4 regions of the Cellulosimicrobium sp. 22598 genome follow, and region 3 is predicted to be linked to each of the others. Evidence: riboswitches for the same ligand, from Rfam matches in the RefSeq annotation. Region 3 holds a riboswitch; each other region holds the start of a gene.
The links. A riboswitch is a leader RNA that binds a small molecule or an ion and turns the genes downstream of it on or off. The one in region 3 is predicted to bind thiamine pyrophosphate.
Positions count from the first base shown of each region.

Region 1 (4,203 bases), on a different contig from region 3:
CCGACGACCCCGACGACCGCGGCCTGCCCCAGCACCGAGGCGAACACCTGCCCGGGCGACACCCCGACGGCGCGCAGGAGCGCGAGCTCGCGCGTGCGGCGGCGCACGTGCATCGCGAACGTGTTGGTGATGATGAACGTGCCGACGAACAGCGCGAGCCCGGCGAACACGAGCAGGAACGTCGAGACGAAGCCGAGCTGGTCGGCGACGGCGCTGCTCGTCTCGGCGCGCAGCTCCGCGCCCGTCACGGCCTCGGCGCCGTCGGGCAGCGACGTCGCGACGGCGTCGCGCAGCGCCTCGGGCGAGACGCCGTCGGAGGCGTGCAGGGCGATCGACGGCACCATGCCGTCCGGCGCGTACGTCGCGGCCGCGGTCGCCGCGTCGAGCAGGACGATCGTCGCGCCCGCCATGGGCGCGGACAGGGAGAGCTCGCCGACGACGCGCACCGGGCGCACCGCGTCCCCGAGCACGACGTCGGTCGTGTCGCCCACGGCGAGCCCGGACGCCTCGAGCGTCGCGGACTCGAGCGCGACCTCGCCGCCGTTCTCCGGCGCCCGGCCGTCGACCACGCGCGGCCCGGGGTCGCGCGGGTCGTACCCGACCGCCATGCTCGGCGCCTGGGTGCTCAGCACCGCGGTGCCGTCGGCGCCCACCAGGACGGCGGGGCCGCTCACCTCCGCGAGCGCGAGGTCGACGTCGTCCCGCGCGTCGAGCGTGCCGGCCAGGTCCGCCGGGACGAGGCTCCGTGCGCCGCCGAGCTGCGCGGACGACGACTCGAGCGCGGACCCGGCGCTGGCCGCGCCGCGCACGTACGCGTCGGCCTGGATCGACGACGCGACGATGCCGTCGAACGTCGAGGCGAGCATCGCGCGGAGCGCGAACGTGCCGGTGACGAACGCGACGCCGATCGTCACCGCGAGCACGGACAGCACGAGCTGTGCGCCGTGCGCGCGCACGCCGCGCAGCGCGATCCGGCCCATCATCGGACGGTCGCCGGTTCGTGCGCCGGGCCGGCGGCGTGCGCGCCCGCGGACGCCGCGGGCGTGAGGGCCCCGAGCGTGTCGAGGACGGCCTGCGGCGTCGGGTCGCGCAGCTCGGTCACGAGGCGCCCGTCCGCGAGGAACAGCACGCGGTGCGCGTACGACGCCGCCGTCGGGTCGTGCGTGACCATCGCGACGGACTGGCCGAGGTCGTCCACCGAGGCGCGCAGGAAGCCGAGCACCTCCGCGGCGGCGCGCGAGTCGAGGTTGCCGGTCGGCTCGTCCGCGAACACGACCGCCGGCCGGGACACGAGCGCCCGCGCGCACGCGACCCGCTGCTGCTGCCCGCCCGAGAGCTCCGCCGGCCGGTGCCCGAGCCGCGGGCGCAGGCCGACGGCGTCGACGACGCGGTCGAACCACTCCCGGTCCACGGGCCGGCGCGCGACGGCGAGCGGGAGCACGATGTTCTCCTCCGCCGTGAGCGTCGGCACGAGGTTGAACGACTGGAAGACGAACCCGATGCGCGTGCGTCGCAGCCGCGTCAGCCGTCGCTCGCTCATCGCCGAGACGGTCTCGCCGTCCACGACGACGGTCCCCGCCGTGGGGGAGTCCAGCCCGGCGAGGCAGTGCATGAGGGTCGACTTGCCCGACCCCGACGGGCCCATGATCGCGGTCAGGCGCCCCCGTTCGAGGTCGACGTCGACGCCGTCCAGGGCGCGGACCGCGGCCTCGCCGCGCCCGTAGGTCTTCACGATCCCCCGCGCGGTGGCGATCACGGGCCGCTCCGGCGTGGTCCCGGCGGCACCCGCGGCGTGCTCGGCGGGCGCGGCGACGGTCGTCCTCACGCCCGTCGTCCCAGGTCTGCTGCTCATCGGTCCTTCCCCTCCTGCGTCGTCGGCCGGGTGTCCCGGTCCGGTCGTCTCGACCCTCCCGCGGCGGTGCGCCCCGGGGCATCGGGGACCGGCCCGGAACCCCTCCCTGGTCGCCGCGGGGCCGCGCTCAGGGTTCTCTCAGGGGGATTCCCCAGGCGCGGCCCGGTGTAGGCTCGACGGGAACGACAGGGGAGCTCCTGGAGGAGCTGAGAGTGCGGACCACCGCAGACCCTCGAACCTGATCCGGTTAGCACCGGTGGAGGAAGTCGGGAATCTCGATCACCTGCTCGTGCGGTCGCCCGCGCTCGCGGGGCACGGTCGCGCGGGCCGGTGAACCCCTCCTGAACGTCCTGGGAGGACACATGCAGCGCACGACCGCCCGTACCCGCCGGAGCGCCCTCGTCACGGGCGCGGGCACGACCCTCGCCCTCCTCGCCCTCGCCGCGTGCAGTGGCGGCGAGGACGCGACCTCAGGCTCCGGAGGTGACGACGCGTCGTCGGGCACCGGGGGCACGGTCACCCTGGTCACCCACGACTCCTTCGCCGTGAGCGACGAGGTGCTCGCCGCGTTCGAGGAGGAGAGCGGGCTCACCGTCGAGCAGGTCGCCCCCGGCGACGGCGGCGCGCTCGTCAACCAGCTGATCCTCACCAAGGACTCGCCGCTGGGCGACGTCGTGTTCGGGATCGACAACACGTTCGCGTCGCGGGCGATCGACGAGGGCGTCCTCGCGCCCTACACGCCGGAGGGCCTGTCCGACTCGGCGGCCTCGTACGCCGTCGGCGACGGCGACGAGCTCACGGCGGTCGACCTCGGCGACGTGTGCGTCAACGTCGACCACGCGTGGTTCGCCGACGCCGGGATCCCGGAGCCCGTCTCGCTCGAGGACCTCGCGAAGCCGGAGTACGAGGACCTCCTCGTCGTGACCAACCCGGCGACGTCGTCGCCCGGTCTCGCGTTCCTCCTCGCGACGATCGGCGCGTTCGGTGAGGACGGCTACGAGGACTACTGGGCGGACCTCCGGGACAACGGCGTCAAGGTCGTCGACGGGTGGTCCGACGCGTACTACGTCGACTTCTCCGGCTCCGAGGGCGCCGGGCCGCGCCCGCTCGTGCTGTCGTACTCGACGTCGCCCGCGTTCACGCTCACCGAGGACGGCTCCGCGTCCACGACCGGCGCGCTGCTCGACACGTGCTTCCGCCAGGTCGAGTACGCGGGCGTGCTCGCGAACGCGAAGAACCCCGAGGGCGCGCAGCAGCTCGTCGACTTCCTCGTGAGCGAGGCGTTCCAGGCCGACGTCCCGGAGCAGATGTACATGTACCCCGCCGACGACTCCGTCGCGCTCCCCGACGGCTGGGCCGAGTTCGCCCCGCTCGCCGACGAGCCCTTCGAGGTCGCACCCGCCGACGTCTCGGCGCACCGCGACGAGTGGATCAAGGCATGGACGGCCACGGTCGTCGACTGACGCCCGGTGCGCGCTGCGCGACCACGCCTCTACCTCGCGAGGTAGAGCCCCGGTCTGCCGAGGTAGAGCCGTGGTCGCGCGAGGTAGAGCCGTGGTGAGGGGTCGGGCGGTCTGGCGGGGCGGCGTCGGACGCGCGGTGCTGTGGGGTCTGGCGACGGCGGTGCCGCTCGCGTTCCTCGGGGTGTTCTTCGCGTGGCCGGTCGTCACGCTCGTGGCGCGCGGGTTCGTCGGGGACGACGGCGGCCTCGACCTGTCCGGGTTCGCGGAGGTGTTCTCGCAGCCACGGACGTGGCGGATCCTCGGGCTCACGCTCTGGCAGGCGGTGCTCGGCACGACGTTCTCGGTGCTGCTCGGCGTGCCCGGCGCGTACGTGCTGTACCGGTGCCGGTTCCCCGGGCGGCGGGTCGTGCGCGCGCTCGTCACGGTGCCGTTCGTGCTGCCGACCGTCGTCGTCGGCGTCGCGTTCCGGTCGCTGCTCGTGCAGGGCGGCCCGCTCGGGTTCCTGCGGCTCGACGAGACGTTCGCGGCGATCGTCGTCGCGCTCGTGTTCTTCAACTACTCCGTGGTGGTGCGCACGGTCGGCGGGCTCTGGGAGCACCTCGACCCGCGCGCCGAGCAGGCGGCGCGCGCCCTCGGCGCGACGCCGTGGCGCGCGTTCCGCACCGTGACGCTCCCGGCGCTGACGCCCGCGATCGCGAGCGCCGCGTCGATCGTCTTCCTCTTCTGCGCGACGGCGTTCGGCGTCGTGCTCGTGCTCGGCGGCATCCGCTACGGGACGATCGAGACGGAGATCTGGATCCAGACCACGCAGTTCCTCGACCTGCGCACCGCGGCGGTGCTGTCGGTCGTGCAGCTCGTGGTCGTCGCGGCGGCGCTCACGGTGGCGAA
Region 1 is NZ_JBQEMZ010000024.1:24,125-28,327, forward strand. Features, by position in the region: gene ACTJIY_RS18985 (ABC transporter permease) at 1-980, opposite strand, end outside; gene ACTJIY_RS18990 (ABC transporter ATP-binding protein) at 980-1,852, opposite strand; TPP riboswitch at 2,030-2,134, shown strand; gene ACTJIY_RS18995 (thiamine ABC transporter substrate-binding protein) at 2,215-3,315, shown strand; gene ACTJIY_RS19000 (ABC transporter permease) at 3,407-4,203, shown strand, end outside.
Region 1: another riboswitch for thiamine pyrophosphate. It lies ahead of ACTJIY_RS18995 (thiamine ABC transporter substrate-binding protein); the one in region 3 lies ahead of ACTJIY_RS01770 (ECF transporter S component).

Region 2 (4,203 bases), on a different contig from region 3:
ACGGGCGGGCCCTCGTCGGGGAACGCGTACTCGACGGTCCCGCGCAGCAGGTCGCGGTAGAAGACGAGCGACCGCTCCACGTCGGCCACGGAGAGGATCGGGAAGAGGCTGCGGAACATCGGCCTGGCTCCTCGGTGCGCACGGCTGGGTGCTCCCATCGTGCGCGCCCGGCGCCGGGTGCGCGCCCCGAGCCGGGCCCCCGCCGTCGGGGTCGGCCGCCCGCGCCTGCGGTCAGGCGGCGGTCCGCCCCAGGGCGTCGTCGAGGAACGCGCGGACGTCGGCGAGCTCGCGCGCGTCGATGCCGTGGGCGAGGCCGGGGTAGACGCGCTCGACGAGCGTCGAGCGGCCCGGCAGCCACGCGGCCGTCCGCTCGACCGCGTGCGGCGCGATGACGCGGTCCTCGGCCCCGCGGCCCCAGAACGCGGGCGGCCGGGACGCGGCGAGCGCGGCGTCCGCGGGCTGCTCCGCGGCCTGGACGAACCCGCCGAGGACGACGGTCGCCGCCACGCGCTCGGGGCGCGTGCGCAGGAGCTGGGTCGCCATGAGCCCGCCCTGGGAGAACCCGACGGGGACGACCGGCCGGTCAGGGCCGAGCTCGGCGTCGACCCACGCCCAGACGGCCTCGGTCGCGCGCGCCACGGGCTCCGGGTCGGGGTCGCCCGGCGTGACGATCGGGAACCACGCGAAGCCGCCGTGGGGGAGAGGGAGCGGGGCGCGCAGCGAGACCCACGGCGCGCCCAGGTGCGGGCCGAGGCCCGCGAGGTCGTGCTCGTGCGAGCCGTACCCGTGCAGCAGCACGACGACGGGCCCCGCGGCGGGCTGTCCTCCCAGGCCCGGGTCGGAGCGGACGGCGACGAGCGCGGCGGGCGCGCTCATCGCGCCAGGAGCTCGTCGGTCGTCGTGCCGGGCACGGCCAGCGTGACCCGCGTGCCCCACGGATCGTGCACGACGACGGAGCGGCCGTCGTCGGCGTGCTGCAGGCCGCGGGCCCGCAGGCGGGCGACGAGCGCGTCGAGGTCGTCGCGACCGGGGACGGTGACCGCGACGTCGCCGAGCCCGAGGCTCGCGGCGCGCGGGCCGGCGCCGGCGCTGTTCCAGACGTTCATCGCGACGTGGTGGTGGTACCCGCCGGCGGAGGCGAACAGGGCGCCGCTGTACTCGGTGACCGTGGCCTCGAACCCGACGGCGTCGACGTAGAAGTCGCGCGCGGTCGCGATGTCGCCGACCTGGAGATGGACGTGCCCCACCCGCCCGGCGAGCGCGGGCCCGGCGTCGAACGTCTCCTGGTCGAGGTGCGTGCGCAGGTACGCGTTCGGGTCCAGGTACTCGGTCGCCATGACGATCTGGCCGCGCTCGCGGACCCACGTCTCGCGGGGGCGGTCGGTGTACAGCTCGACCCCGTTCCCCTCGGGGTCGGTGAAGTAGAACGCCTCGCTGACGAGGTGGTCGCTCGACCCGACGAACGCCCCCCGACGGTCCTGCGCGGCCCGGTAGACGGTCGCGGCGAGGCTCGCGGCGTCGTCGAACAGGAACGCGGTGTGGAACAGGCCGGCCTGACGCCGGTCGACGGCGGGCAGGCCGGGTGTGTGCACGAGGCGCAGCATGGGCGTCGTGCCGCGGCCGAGGACGCGGTGCACCTCGGTGCCGCGCGAGCGCTCCTCGAGCGGGGCCAGCGCGAACGCGCCCGTGTAGTAGGACGTCATCTGCTCGAGGTCGCCGACGCGCAGCGTGACGGCGTCCATGCTCGTGGACGGGGACAGGAGGCGGTCGGTCGGCGCGCCCGGGGTGCTCGTGGTCATGTCTGCTCCAACTGTTGTCGCTACAACTATATTCCACCACGCCGCCGGACGATCCCGACACGCGGGGCGCTTCCTTGCTAGGGTCGCCGCGAACCACGCGGGGCGTCCCGCCCGGGTGACCGGGCCGAGGGACTGAGACGAGCGGTACGGCCGCCCGGACCCGTCGAACCTGATCTCGCTAGCACGAGCGGAGGAACGTGGGCATGACGACGCCTGCTGCCATCACCCTGAACCCTGTCCTCGCGGACGACCCGACCGCGCTCGTCCGGCCGGGGGAGACCGGCTTCACGGTCGACCTCGCGCGCCGGTACGCGCACCTCTTCGACGAGTTCTACGACCACCAGTTCCTCGCCGGGCTGCGCGACGGGTCGGTCGAGCCGGACGCGGTGCGGCACTACGTCGGCCAGGACCACCAGTACCTCACGGCGTACCTGCGCTGCTACGGGCTCGGCATGGCGCTCGCGCCGGACCGCGAGTGGGCCGCGTACTTCCACGAGAAGGCCGGGTTCCTGCTCGACGACGAGTCGCACGCCCACCACGCGATGTGCGACTTCCTCGGCGTGGCCTACGAGGACGCGCAGACGAACCGCCTCGCCCCGAGCGCGCAGGCGTACGTCGACCACATGCTCGCCGCGGGCCGCGACTCGCTCGGCGTGCTGCTCGCCGCCCTCCTGCCGTGCCCATGGACCTACATCTGGTCGGCGCGCAGGTTCTGGCTCGCCGAGCGCGAGACGACGCTCGGCGCGATCGGGGACGACCACCCGCTCGCGGGCTGGTGGGAGTTCTACGCCGCCGAGCGCACCGAGGGGGTCCTGGCCGACCTGCGCGAGCGGCTCGACGCGCTCGCCGCCGACGCGGGCGAGGCACAGCGCGCCCGCATGGAGCGCGCGTTCGAGCTGAGCTGCCGCCACGAGATCCGGTTCTGGCAGATGGCGTGGTCGCTCGAGCGGTGGTGACGTCCCTCCCGGACCGGTGAGCGCCCGACGTCGGGCCTTACGCCAGGAGCAGATCCTCGCCCGGGTGCCTCGGCACCCGGGCGGGGCGCGGGTAGCGTGACCGCATGGACGCGACGAGCGCGGTGCCGAACGCAGGGCCGAGCGGAGTGCCGAGCGGAGTGCCGGCGAGCCCCCGGCCCCGGGAGGGTGGTCGGCCGGAGCCGCTCCTGCGCCACGTCATCGGCGGCATCCTCCGACGGGCCCGGCTCGCGCAGGGTCGGACGCTCGTCGACGTCGCGGCTGCCGCACGGGTCTCGACCGCCTACCTGTCCGAGGTGGAACGCGGCCGCAAGGAGGCGTCGTCCGAGGTCCTGGCCGCCGTCTGCGGCGCCCTCGGCCTACGCCTCGTGGACCTCGTGGCCCGGACGGGGGAGGAGCTGCGCCCGGTCGCCCCCGTGCGCGTGCTCTCCTCCGTCCGGGAGCGCGGTGCGCTCTCCGCGCCGCGGGACCCCGCACCCGCCGGCGAACCCGTGCGCGACCTCCCGGTCGCGCGCACGACGCTCGCGGCGCGGGCGACCGTGCGCGCCGCCGACGTGCTGCTCCTCGCGGCCTGACTCCCGCGGGGCCGGCCGCACCGGCTGACGCGCGGCCGGCACAGGGCCCGCACCTGGCCGGCTCCTGGTCGGCACCGCGTGTCGCGCCCCGGCGCGGCGCGGCGGGCGCCGCTACCGTCGAGGGATGACGGAGCCGCAGACCGCGCACGGCACGGCAGAGCAGACCGCCCCGGCCCTCCAGGAGCTCGTCGACGACGCCGCGTTCCTCTCGCACGAGCACCAGCTCCACCTCGTCGACCGCCACGGCGACGACGCGTGGGGCGCCGAGATGGCCACGGGGACGTTCACCTTCACCGCACCGGACGGCGGGACGACGACCTGCCGGCTCCAGTTCCTCGGCACGGCCGCGCCCGGCCCCGGGACCTGGATGTGGGCGTGGAACAACGTCAACGACTTCCCCGACGACGTGCTGCGCGCCGCCGAGAAGACCCGCGAGACCGGCCTGCGCGAGGCGACCGAGGCGGAGCTGCCGCTCACCGACGACCTCCCGTACCGCCTCGCGCTCGCGGCCAAGGCCGTCACCGGGACCTGGACCCACTACAGCGCACCCGTCGGCGGCGGGACGCGCGCCTGGTTCCTCCTCGACGCCGACGATCTCGCGCTGCCCGCGCCGAGCGTGCCGCGCGTCGTGCGGGTGCTGAGCGAAGGCCTGCTGTCCGTGACGGTCGTCGACCACCGGCGCGCCGTCGCGTCCTACGCCGTCGCTCGCGGGCTCCGGACGGCGCAGGGCGACGGCGCGGTCGAGCTCGCCCTGCCCGACGGGAGCGTGACCGTCCGGTTCGACGAGCGCGGCCGCATCGCCGGCATCGCGGCGACGGGGCGCGCGGTGTCCGCGCCGGCGCACGACCCTGAGCC
Region 2 is NZ_JBQEMZ010000003.1:298,112-302,314, forward strand. Features, by position in the region: gene ACTJIY_RS05545 (VOC family protein) at 1-119, opposite strand, end outside; gene ACTJIY_RS05550 (alpha/beta hydrolase) at 232-876, opposite strand; gene ACTJIY_RS05555 (VOC family protein) at 873-1,799, opposite strand; TPP riboswitch at 1,888-2,012, shown strand; gene ACTJIY_RS05560 (TenA family protein) at 2,003-2,755, shown strand; gene ACTJIY_RS05565 (helix-turn-helix domain-containing protein) at 2,860-3,348, shown strand; gene ACTJIY_RS05570 (DUF6882 domain-containing protein) at 3,473-4,203, shown strand, end outside.
Region 2: another riboswitch for thiamine pyrophosphate. It lies ahead of ACTJIY_RS05560 (TenA family protein); the one in region 3 lies ahead of ACTJIY_RS01770 (ECF transporter S component).

Region 3 (4,203 bases):
ACGCGCCACGGGCGTAGACCCGCTCGTAGCCGGGGACGAGCTGCGGGTGCTCCCGCGCGAGCCAGCCCAGGTACCACTCGCGCGTCCCGGGCTTGAGGTGCAGCGGCAGCACGGTGACCCCCGTGGCCCCGGCGTCCTTCACGGCGTCGAGCAGGTCTGTCAGCGCGCGCGTGGAGTCGGTGAGCCACGGCAGCACGGGCGCGACCATGACGCCGCACGGCAGGCCCGCCTCGCGGACGGCGCGGATCAGGTCGAGGCGGGCGCGCGGTGAGGGCGTGCCCGGCTCGACGCTCGCCTGGAGCGTCGGGTCCAGCAGCGCGAGCGAGACGCCGATCCCGACCTCGACGCGCGAGGCGGCGTCGGCGAGGAGCGGCAGGTCGCGGCGCAGGAGCGTGCCCTTGGTGAGGACCGACAGGGGCGTGCCGGAGCCCGCGAGCGCGTCGATGATGCCCGGCATGAGGCGGTAGCGCCCCTCGGCCCGCTGGTAGGGGTCCGTGTTCGTGCCGAGCGCGACGGGCTCGCGGCCCCACGACGCGCGGGCGAGCTCGGCGCGCAGCACCTCGTCGACGTTCACCTTGACCACGACCTCGCGGTCGAAGTCGTCGCCCGCGTCGAGGTCGAGGTACTGGTGGGTGGGCCGGGCGAAGCAGTTGTGGCTCACGACCCCGGCGGCGACGAAGTCCCGCGTCCCGGTGGTGATGTCGACGAGCTCGGTCTCCTCCCCCGGCCCGTCGAGCGCCTCGAGCGAGTCGACGCGCAGCGCCTCGTCGCCCGTGACGTCCCGGCCCTCGAGCGCGACCCGGCCGCCCGCGAGCGCGGCCGACCCCGGGCCGACGAGGACGTCGCCCAGCGCCAGGTGGGCGCGGCGCCCGGACCCGCCGACGACATGGCGCCAGCCCCGTTCGGTGAGGAACCGGTGGTCACCGCTCGCGACGAGGCGCGTGCCGTCCGCGAGGGTCACGCGGTACGCGCGCTTGCGGGTGGTCCAGCGGTCGAGCACGCGCGTGCGCACGTAGCGCCGGTAGGCGCCGTGCGGTGCGGTCCCCACGATCTCGTCGCCGACGCGCAGCTCGCCGATCGGGCGCTGCGTGCCGTCGGCGAGCAGCACCGGGGTCGACGGCGCGAGGCAGTAGGAGCAGGCGTGGCTGCAGCCGCGGTACGGGTTGACCGTCCAGCGGAACGGCATGCGCGACATCGCCGGGACCTTCGACAGCGCGCTCTTGGCCGTCACCTCGTGGAACGTGATGCCCGCGAAGTCGGGCGTGCGCACGCTGCGCACGAGGCCCGCCCGCTCTAGCCCCGGGAGAGCGCCGTCGTCCGCGCCGAGCGCCTGTCCGTCCCACCTCATCCGCACATTCGAACAGGTGTTCGATCCTCAGGTCAAGCCCCGCGGTCCTCCCCGGGGGACGCCTGCTCCGCGTCAGCGGCGACCCGCACCCTGCGCAGGGCCGGTGCACGGGCGGCCCAGGGCCCGTCCCGCGGGCTGAGACGCCGGGATTGTCCGCGTGGCCCCGAGGGCCTAGGGTCGGGCCGAACGCCCCCGGGGAGCGCACGAGCGCTGAGAGTGCAGGCCGGACACCCGTCCCACCTGCAGACCCGTGGAACCTGATCTGGTTCGTACCAGCGAAGGGAGCAGGGCCGACGTCACCGTCCCCTGCGCGCTCGTGCCCGTGCACCCCGCACGCGGCCGGGCGCGCCGGGGCCCGGCGGTGGCGCGCCGTCGTGCACCCCTCGCCCCGGGGGCCCGACGGAGGGAACCCGCATGGCCGAGCCCCGCACCACCCCGCAGCAGGCGACCCCGACTGCCGCCGCACCCACCGACCAGCCGCCCACCGGATCGGCCGGCGTGCCGGCCGACCTGTCGGCCGGCGGGGTGCCCGATCTCGCGGTCCGCCCGACCGGGCGCCCCGCACGGCGCCGCGGGCTGACGCTCCACGAGACGGTGCTCGTCGCCGTCCTCGGCGTCGTCTTCGGGTTCGTGTACTGGGCGTTCGTCCAGCTCTGGGCCCCGCTCCAGCTCGCGATGGGCCCCCTCGCGGACCTCGCCGCGAACGTCCTCGCGGGCGCGTGGATCGTCGTCGGCCCGCTCGCCACGTACATCGTGCGCAAGCCGGGGGTCGGCATCCTTGCCGAGACCCTCGCCGCGCTCGTCGAGGTCGTCTTCCTCGCGTCCCCCGCGGGGCCGCTGCTGCTCGTCGTGGGCCTGGTCCAGGGCGTCGGCGCCGAGCTGCCGTTCGCGCTCACGCGCTACCGCCGGTTCGGATGGTGGGTCTTCGTCGCGTCGGGCGTGAGCGCGGCCCTGGTCACGTTCGCCTTCAACGCCGTGCGCTTCGGCTGGCTCGGTCAGGACTACGCGATGCTCCGGCTCGGGATCCAGGTCGTGTCGTGCGTCGTGCTGTGCGGCCTCGCGGCCCGCCTCCTCGGCGACGCGCTCGCCCGCACGGGCACCCTCGACGCGTTCGCGATCGGCACGGCCCGCCGTGGCTGAGGCGACCGCGCGCGTGCGCGACGCCGTCGCTCCGGACGCCGTCACGGTCGCCGACGTGACCGTGCACCTCGGGCACGACGGCACCCGGGTGCTCGACGGCGTCGACGTCACCGTCCCGGCCGGGACGAGCCTGCTGGTCCTCGGCCCGTCCGGGTGCGGGAAGTCGACCCTCCTGCGCGCGCTGGTCGGCGTCGTCCCGCACACCCTCCCGGGCGTCGTCCTGGGCGGCCTCCGCGTGACCGGCGCCGACCCGCGCGAGGTGCCGCCGCCCGTGCTCGCCGCCCGCGTGGGCCTCGTCCAGCAGCGGCCCGGCGACCAGCTCTGCCTGGCGCGCGTGGACGAGGAGCTGCGGTTCGCGCTCGAGAACCGTGGCGCCGACCCCGGCACCACGGACGCCCGCGCGACCGCGGCGCTCGCCGCCGTCGGCGCCGCGCACCTGCACGACCGCGCGACCCACGCGCTGTCGGGCGGCGAGGCGCAGCGCGTCGCGGTCGCCGCGGCGCTCGTCGCCGAGCCGGAGCTCCTCGTCCTCGACGAGCCCACCGCGCTGCTGGACCCCGCCGCCGCCCACGACGTCGGGGCCCTCGTCGCCCGCCTCGCGCGCCGCCCCGGACCCGACGGCCGTGACGACGCCGCGCCGCGGCACCGCTCGGTCGTGCTCGTCGAGCACCGCCTGGACGACCTGGGCGCGCTGCCGGACGCGACCCTGGTCCTCGGGCGCGACGGCAGGGTCGTCGCGCACGGCCCCACCGACCGCGTCCTGCGCGAGCACGCGCACGACCTCTCCGGGCTGGGGTGCTGGCTACCCCTCGCCGTCCGCCTCGAGCAGGCGGGCGCGCCCGGGGCGCTCGGCTCCCCCGAGACGGACGACTGGCTGGTCGACCTCGTGCGGTCCTCGCCGTCGCGCTCGACGACCACGGACCGGCCCCCGTCCGGCACGGCGCGACCGGTCGCGCTCCGGGCGCGCGGTCTCTCCGTCCGCCGCAGCGGACTCCGCGCCGGGCGGTCCCGGAGCGACGACCCGGCCGTCGTGCGCGGTGTGGACCTGGACGTCCGCGCGGGCGAGGTGCTCGCCGTCGTCGGTCCCAACGGGGGCGGCAAGTCGACGCTCCTGCGCGGCCTGGCCGGGCTCGAGCGCACCACGGGCGAGGTGGCGACCGCGACCGGCGAGCCCGTCGCGATGGTGTTCCAGGACCCCGAGCACCAGCTCGTCGCCCGCACGGTGCGCGAGGAGGTCGCCTGGTCGGCCCGGCTCGCCCGCGTCGACGACGTCGAGGAGTGCGTGGCCCGGACCCTCGCCGCGTTCGGGCTCGCGCACCTCGCCGACACGAACCCGTACCGGCTCTCGGGCGGCGGGCAGCGGCGCCTGTCCCTGGCGACCGCGACCGTCCTGGACCCGCCGGTCCTCCTCGCCGACGAGCCCACGTTCGGGCTGGACCGGGCCCAGGCCGCCGCGGTCGCCCACGTGCTGCGGGGGCGCGCCGACGCGGGCGGCGCCGTGGTCGTCGTCTCGCACGACCTCTCGCTCGTCGCGGCGGTCGCCGACCGGGTCGCCGTGGTCGTCGGCGGCACCCTCGCGACGGTCGCCGAGCCGTCGACGGTCCTCGCCGACGACGCGCTGTGCGCGCTCGCGGGCCTGCGCCGGCCCCCGCTGCTCGACTGGTGGGCACGCGCGGGCCGCGGTCGCGGCCTCGACCCGGGAGCGCTCGTCCGCG
Region 3 is NZ_JBQEMZ010000001.1:386,981-391,183, forward strand. Features, by position in the region: gene ACTJIY_RS01765 (Rv2578c family radical SAM protein) at 1-1,348, opposite strand, end outside; TPP riboswitch at 1,532-1,651, shown strand; gene ACTJIY_RS01770 (ECF transporter S component) at 1,763-2,488, shown strand; gene ACTJIY_RS01775 (ABC transporter ATP-binding protein) at 2,481-4,203, shown strand, end outside.

Region 4 (4,203 bases), on a different contig from region 3:
GCGCACTACCTGTGCACGTCGTCCTACCAGGTCCGCCCGGGCGACCGGGTGCTCGTGCACGCGGGCGCGGGCGGCGTCGGACTGCTCCTGACCCAGATGCTCGTGGCACGGGGCGCGCACGTGATCTCGACGGTCTCGACGCCCGAGAAGGCGGAGCTGTCGCGCGGCGCGGGCGCCGAGCACGCGATCCAGTACACGGCGTTCGCGGACCTCACCACCGAGCTGCCGGAGGTCGTGCGCGGGCTCACGGGCGGCGAGGGCGTCGCGGCGGTGTACGACTCGGTGGGCAAGGACACGTTCGACGCGTCGCTCGCGTCGCTGCACCGCCGGGGCACGCTCGTGCTCTACGGCGGCTCGTCCGGGCAGGTCCCGCCGTTCGACCCGCAGCGGCTCAACGCGGGCGGGTCGCTCTTCCTCACGCGCCCCAAGCTCGCCGACCACACGGCGACGCGCGCCGAGCTCGTCGAGCGGGCGACCGAGGTGCTCGGCGCCGTCGCGGGCGGCACGCTGCACGTGCGCGTCGGCGCCACGTTCGCGCTCGCCGACGCCGCCGACGCGCACCGCGCCCTGGAGGGCCGCGCGACCACGGGCAAGGTGCTGCTCGTCCCTGACGCAGCCGCGGCGCCTGACCCGGCCGCGGAGACGGGCGACGCGTGAGCTGGGACTGGGTGCCCGCGCGGCCGGGCGAGGAGGACGGGTCCGACGGCGGCCCCACCCCCGCCCTCCGCCGCGCCGTGACCATCCTCTCCGTCCTGCTCGCCGCGGCGCTCGCCGTGTACTGGGTGACGGTCGGTCTGCGCCAGCAGGCGGACGCGTGCGTCGCCGACCGCCCGGACGGCGTCGCGATCCAGGACGTCGACGCGCGGTGGCGCTGGGTCCCGCCGGGCTACGAGTGCGTCTACGCGACGGCCGAGGAGGACGTGGCCCGCGCCTGACCGACGTGACCGCTGCTCGCGCGCGGTCCGTCAGCGCGGCACGACGGGCGACGAGGCGTGCAGGTGGTCGACCGGGCCCCGGCCGGTCCCGACGCGCAGCTCCGCCCCGCCGCGCAGCGCGCCGGTGAGCCAGTCCTTGGCGTCGCGCGCTGCCTCATCCCAGCCCGCACGCTGCGGGCGCAGGGCAGCGAGCGCCGCGGAGAGCGAGCACCCGGTGCCGTGCGTATGGGGCGTGTCCACGCGCTCGCCGTCGAACGTCGTGACGGTCGGTGCCGCGTCCGACGACGGGCCGGCGGGCACGACGAGGGCGTCCGGCGACGTCGCACCGGTGAGGTGGCCGCCCTTGAGCAGCACGACGGCACCGCTCGTCTCCGCGTACGACGCGGCCTGGGTCAGCGCGTCGTCCCACGTCGTCGCGACGTCGCGGCCCGCGAGGACGGCCAGCTCGGGGAGGTTGGGGGTGACGACGTCGGCCCGTGCCGCGAGGTCGCGCACGGCCTGCTCCGCCCCCGCGTCGAGCAGCCGGTGCCCCGACGTGGCGACCATGACGGGGTCGAGGACGACCCAGGGCCGCGGGAGCCCGGCGTCGGTCCGCGCGGCCGCGAGCGCGTCGAGCCACGCCCCGATCTCGCGGGCGTTGGCCTCGTCGGCCACCATGCCGATCTTCACGGCGTCGATCTCGACGTCGTCGGACACGGCATCGAGCTGCTCGCGCAGGAACGTCGGACCGGGGACGTGCACGGACCGCACGCCGTGCGTGTTCTGCGCGACGAGCGCCGTCGTGACGGCCATGCCGTACGCGCCGTGCGCGGCGAAGGACTTGAGGTCCGCCTGGATGCCCGCGCCCCCGGTCGGGTCGGTCCCCGCGATCGACAGGACGCGCGGCCGCGCGGGCAGGGCGCCCGGGCCGCCGGCCGCACCGGGCGTGCGGTCGGCCGCGGGCCGGTGGGCGCGGTCGCGCCCGGGTGCGGGGTCGTGCGGGGGCAGGGCGAGCGTCATCGCGGGACATCCCTTCGCTGGTACGAGCCAGAGCAGGTTCGACGGGTCTCATCTCAGCCCTCGGCGGGGCACCCCGTGTCGCGCGTCATGCTACGTCCTGCGCGCCCGAGGGTTTCACCCGGTCTCGCGCGCGAGAACGCGTGCCGGACCGCGTCCTCCTGGGCATGCCGCACGACCGACCCGCCCGCCGACCCGCGCCGCGCTCCCCCGCGACGCCGCTGCTCCCTCCGGTCCCCGCCCGCTGGACGACCGTCGACCGCCGGGGGCGCCGCGTCGTGCTCGCCGGCGTCGTCACGCACGAAGACGGCGGCCGCGTCGCCTTCGAGCACGTCCACCCGGAGCGCGGTGTGTGGCACGTCTGGGTCGCCCGCGGGGCCGTCGCGTGCGACGCGCCCTGACGGACCGGACGTCAGGCCTGGTGCAGGGCCTCCCCCGCGATCTCGAGGCCGATCTTCTTGCCGACGAGGAACCCGCCCGTCTCGAGCAGCACGTTCCACACGAGACCGAAGCTCTCGCGGTCGATCTCGCCCGCGGCGTGGAAACCGAAGATGTCGCGGCCGTAGGGGTCGCGGCGCGCGCCCCCGTACTGCATCGACAGCACGGTCCGGTGCGTGACGCCGCGGACGGTGAGCAGTCCCTCGACGAGGAACCGCCCGGCCTGCGCCGTCCGGGGCTGCACCCGCTCCGGCGCGAGCTCGGCGCGCTCGGGCGAACGGTTCCGCAGTCGCGCCCACGCGAGGATCTGGTCCTGCTGCTCGCCCTGCCACGTGACCGCGGTGCTGCGGAACTCGATCGTCGGGTACGCGTCGACGTCGAGGAAGTCGGCGCTGCGCAGGTGCGCGTCGCGCTCCTCGTGGTGCGTCGCGAGGCTCGCCGTCTCGATCGTCGCGGACACCGCCGAGGCGAGCGGGTCCTCGCCGACGAGGATCGTGGCGCGCGCCCGGGTGAACTCGCCCCGGACGGGCGAGACCATCATGTGCATCCCGGTGAACCCGATGCGCTTGTGCGCCTCGTCGAGGGTGTAGGTGCCGGCCTCGGGAACGGTGAGGCCGTTCCACTGCCGGACAGGGCGTGCCGTCGTCATCCGTCGCTCCCACGCGTCGTCGAGCCGCGACGTCGGTGTCCGCCCGGTACTTGGTCAGGTGTCCAGGACAGCATCCCCGATGAGTGAGTGAAGTTTCAACCAGATGCCGGGTGATCTCCCCCGCCCGCGCTGCCCGCGCAGGCGTCGCCCGCGGACGCACGAGCGCCGCCCGACCGGAGGGGTCGGGCGGCGCTGCGGGTCGGTGCGGGCGGGTCCGCGACGCGCCGGGTGGTCGCGGCCACGCCGCGGGACGTCAGCGGCTCGGCAGCTCTCCCGGCATCGGGTCGTCCGCGCCCCAGCGCGTGACCCGCAGGCGCCGCGCGTCGGGGCCGGGCAGGGAGGACCCGCGGCCCAGGGCCTCCTCGGCCGCGGCCCGCAACGACGCCGGGGAGTCGTGCGTCACGCGCACGAACGCCCCCGAGAACGCGTCGAGCTCGCCGCGCGCGATCGCGACGACCATCTCGACCGTGCGCTCCACCGGGGTCCACTCGGTGCGGCCCTCGTGCATGACCATCGACGCCGTCATGTCGGTCTGGACGACTCCCGGCGAGACCTCGAACGTCCGCAGGCCGCGCGCGAACCCGGACCGGTGCAGGTTCGCGCCGAGCCGCAGGAGCGCGGTCTTGCTCGCGTTGTACGCGCTCGCGCCGTCCATGTCGTGCGAGCCCGCGCCGCTGTTCAGGTCGACGACGCGACCCCCGCCGCGCGCGAGCATCCCCGGGACGACGGCGCGCGCGAGGAGGAACGGCCCGCGCACGTTGGTCTCGACGACCGACCACCACTCGTCGGGGTCCGCCTCCCAGAGCGGCACCTCGGCGTCGACGCGCCCCGCGTTGTTGACGAGGAGGTCGACGCTCCCGAGCGCGTCCTGTGCCGCGCCCACGGCCGCCGCGACCGCCGCGGCGTCCGTGACGTCCGCCGTGACCACGACCGCGCGCCCCGCACCCCCGACGGTCAGGGCGCCGATCTCGTCGGCCACGCCCGCGAGCCGGTCGGCGTCGCGCGCGAGGAGCGCGACGTCGAGACCGGCGGCGGCGAGGCCGACCGCGATCGCGCGACCGATGCCACGCGACGCGCCGGTGACGAGCGCCGTCCGGGCGGGCGCGACGGCACCCGCCCCGTGCACGCTCACGCCCGCAGCTCCGCGCCCACGCGCTCGCGCGCGGCCGTCACGGCACCCTCGCG
Region 4 is NZ_JBQEMZ010000006.1:17,435-21,637, forward strand. Features, by position in the region: gene ACTJIY_RS07950 (quinone oxidoreductase family protein) at 1-657, shown strand, start outside; gene ACTJIY_RS07955 (hypothetical protein) at 654-935, shown strand; gene thiD (bifunctional hydroxymethylpyrimidine kinase/phosphomethylpyrimidine kinase) at 966-1,934, opposite strand; TPP riboswitch at 1,927-2,020, opposite strand; gene ACTJIY_RS07965 (hypothetical protein) at 2,075-2,332, shown strand; gene ACTJIY_RS07970 (YceI family protein) at 2,344-3,018, opposite strand; gene ACTJIY_RS07975 (SDR family oxidoreductase) at 3,272-4,150, opposite strand; gene pheT (phenylalanine--tRNA ligase subunit beta) at 4,147-4,203, opposite strand, start outside.
Region 4: another riboswitch for thiamine pyrophosphate. It lies ahead of thiD (bifunctional hydroxymethylpyrimidine kinase/phosphomethylpyrimidine kinase); the one in region 3 lies ahead of ACTJIY_RS01770 (ECF transporter S component).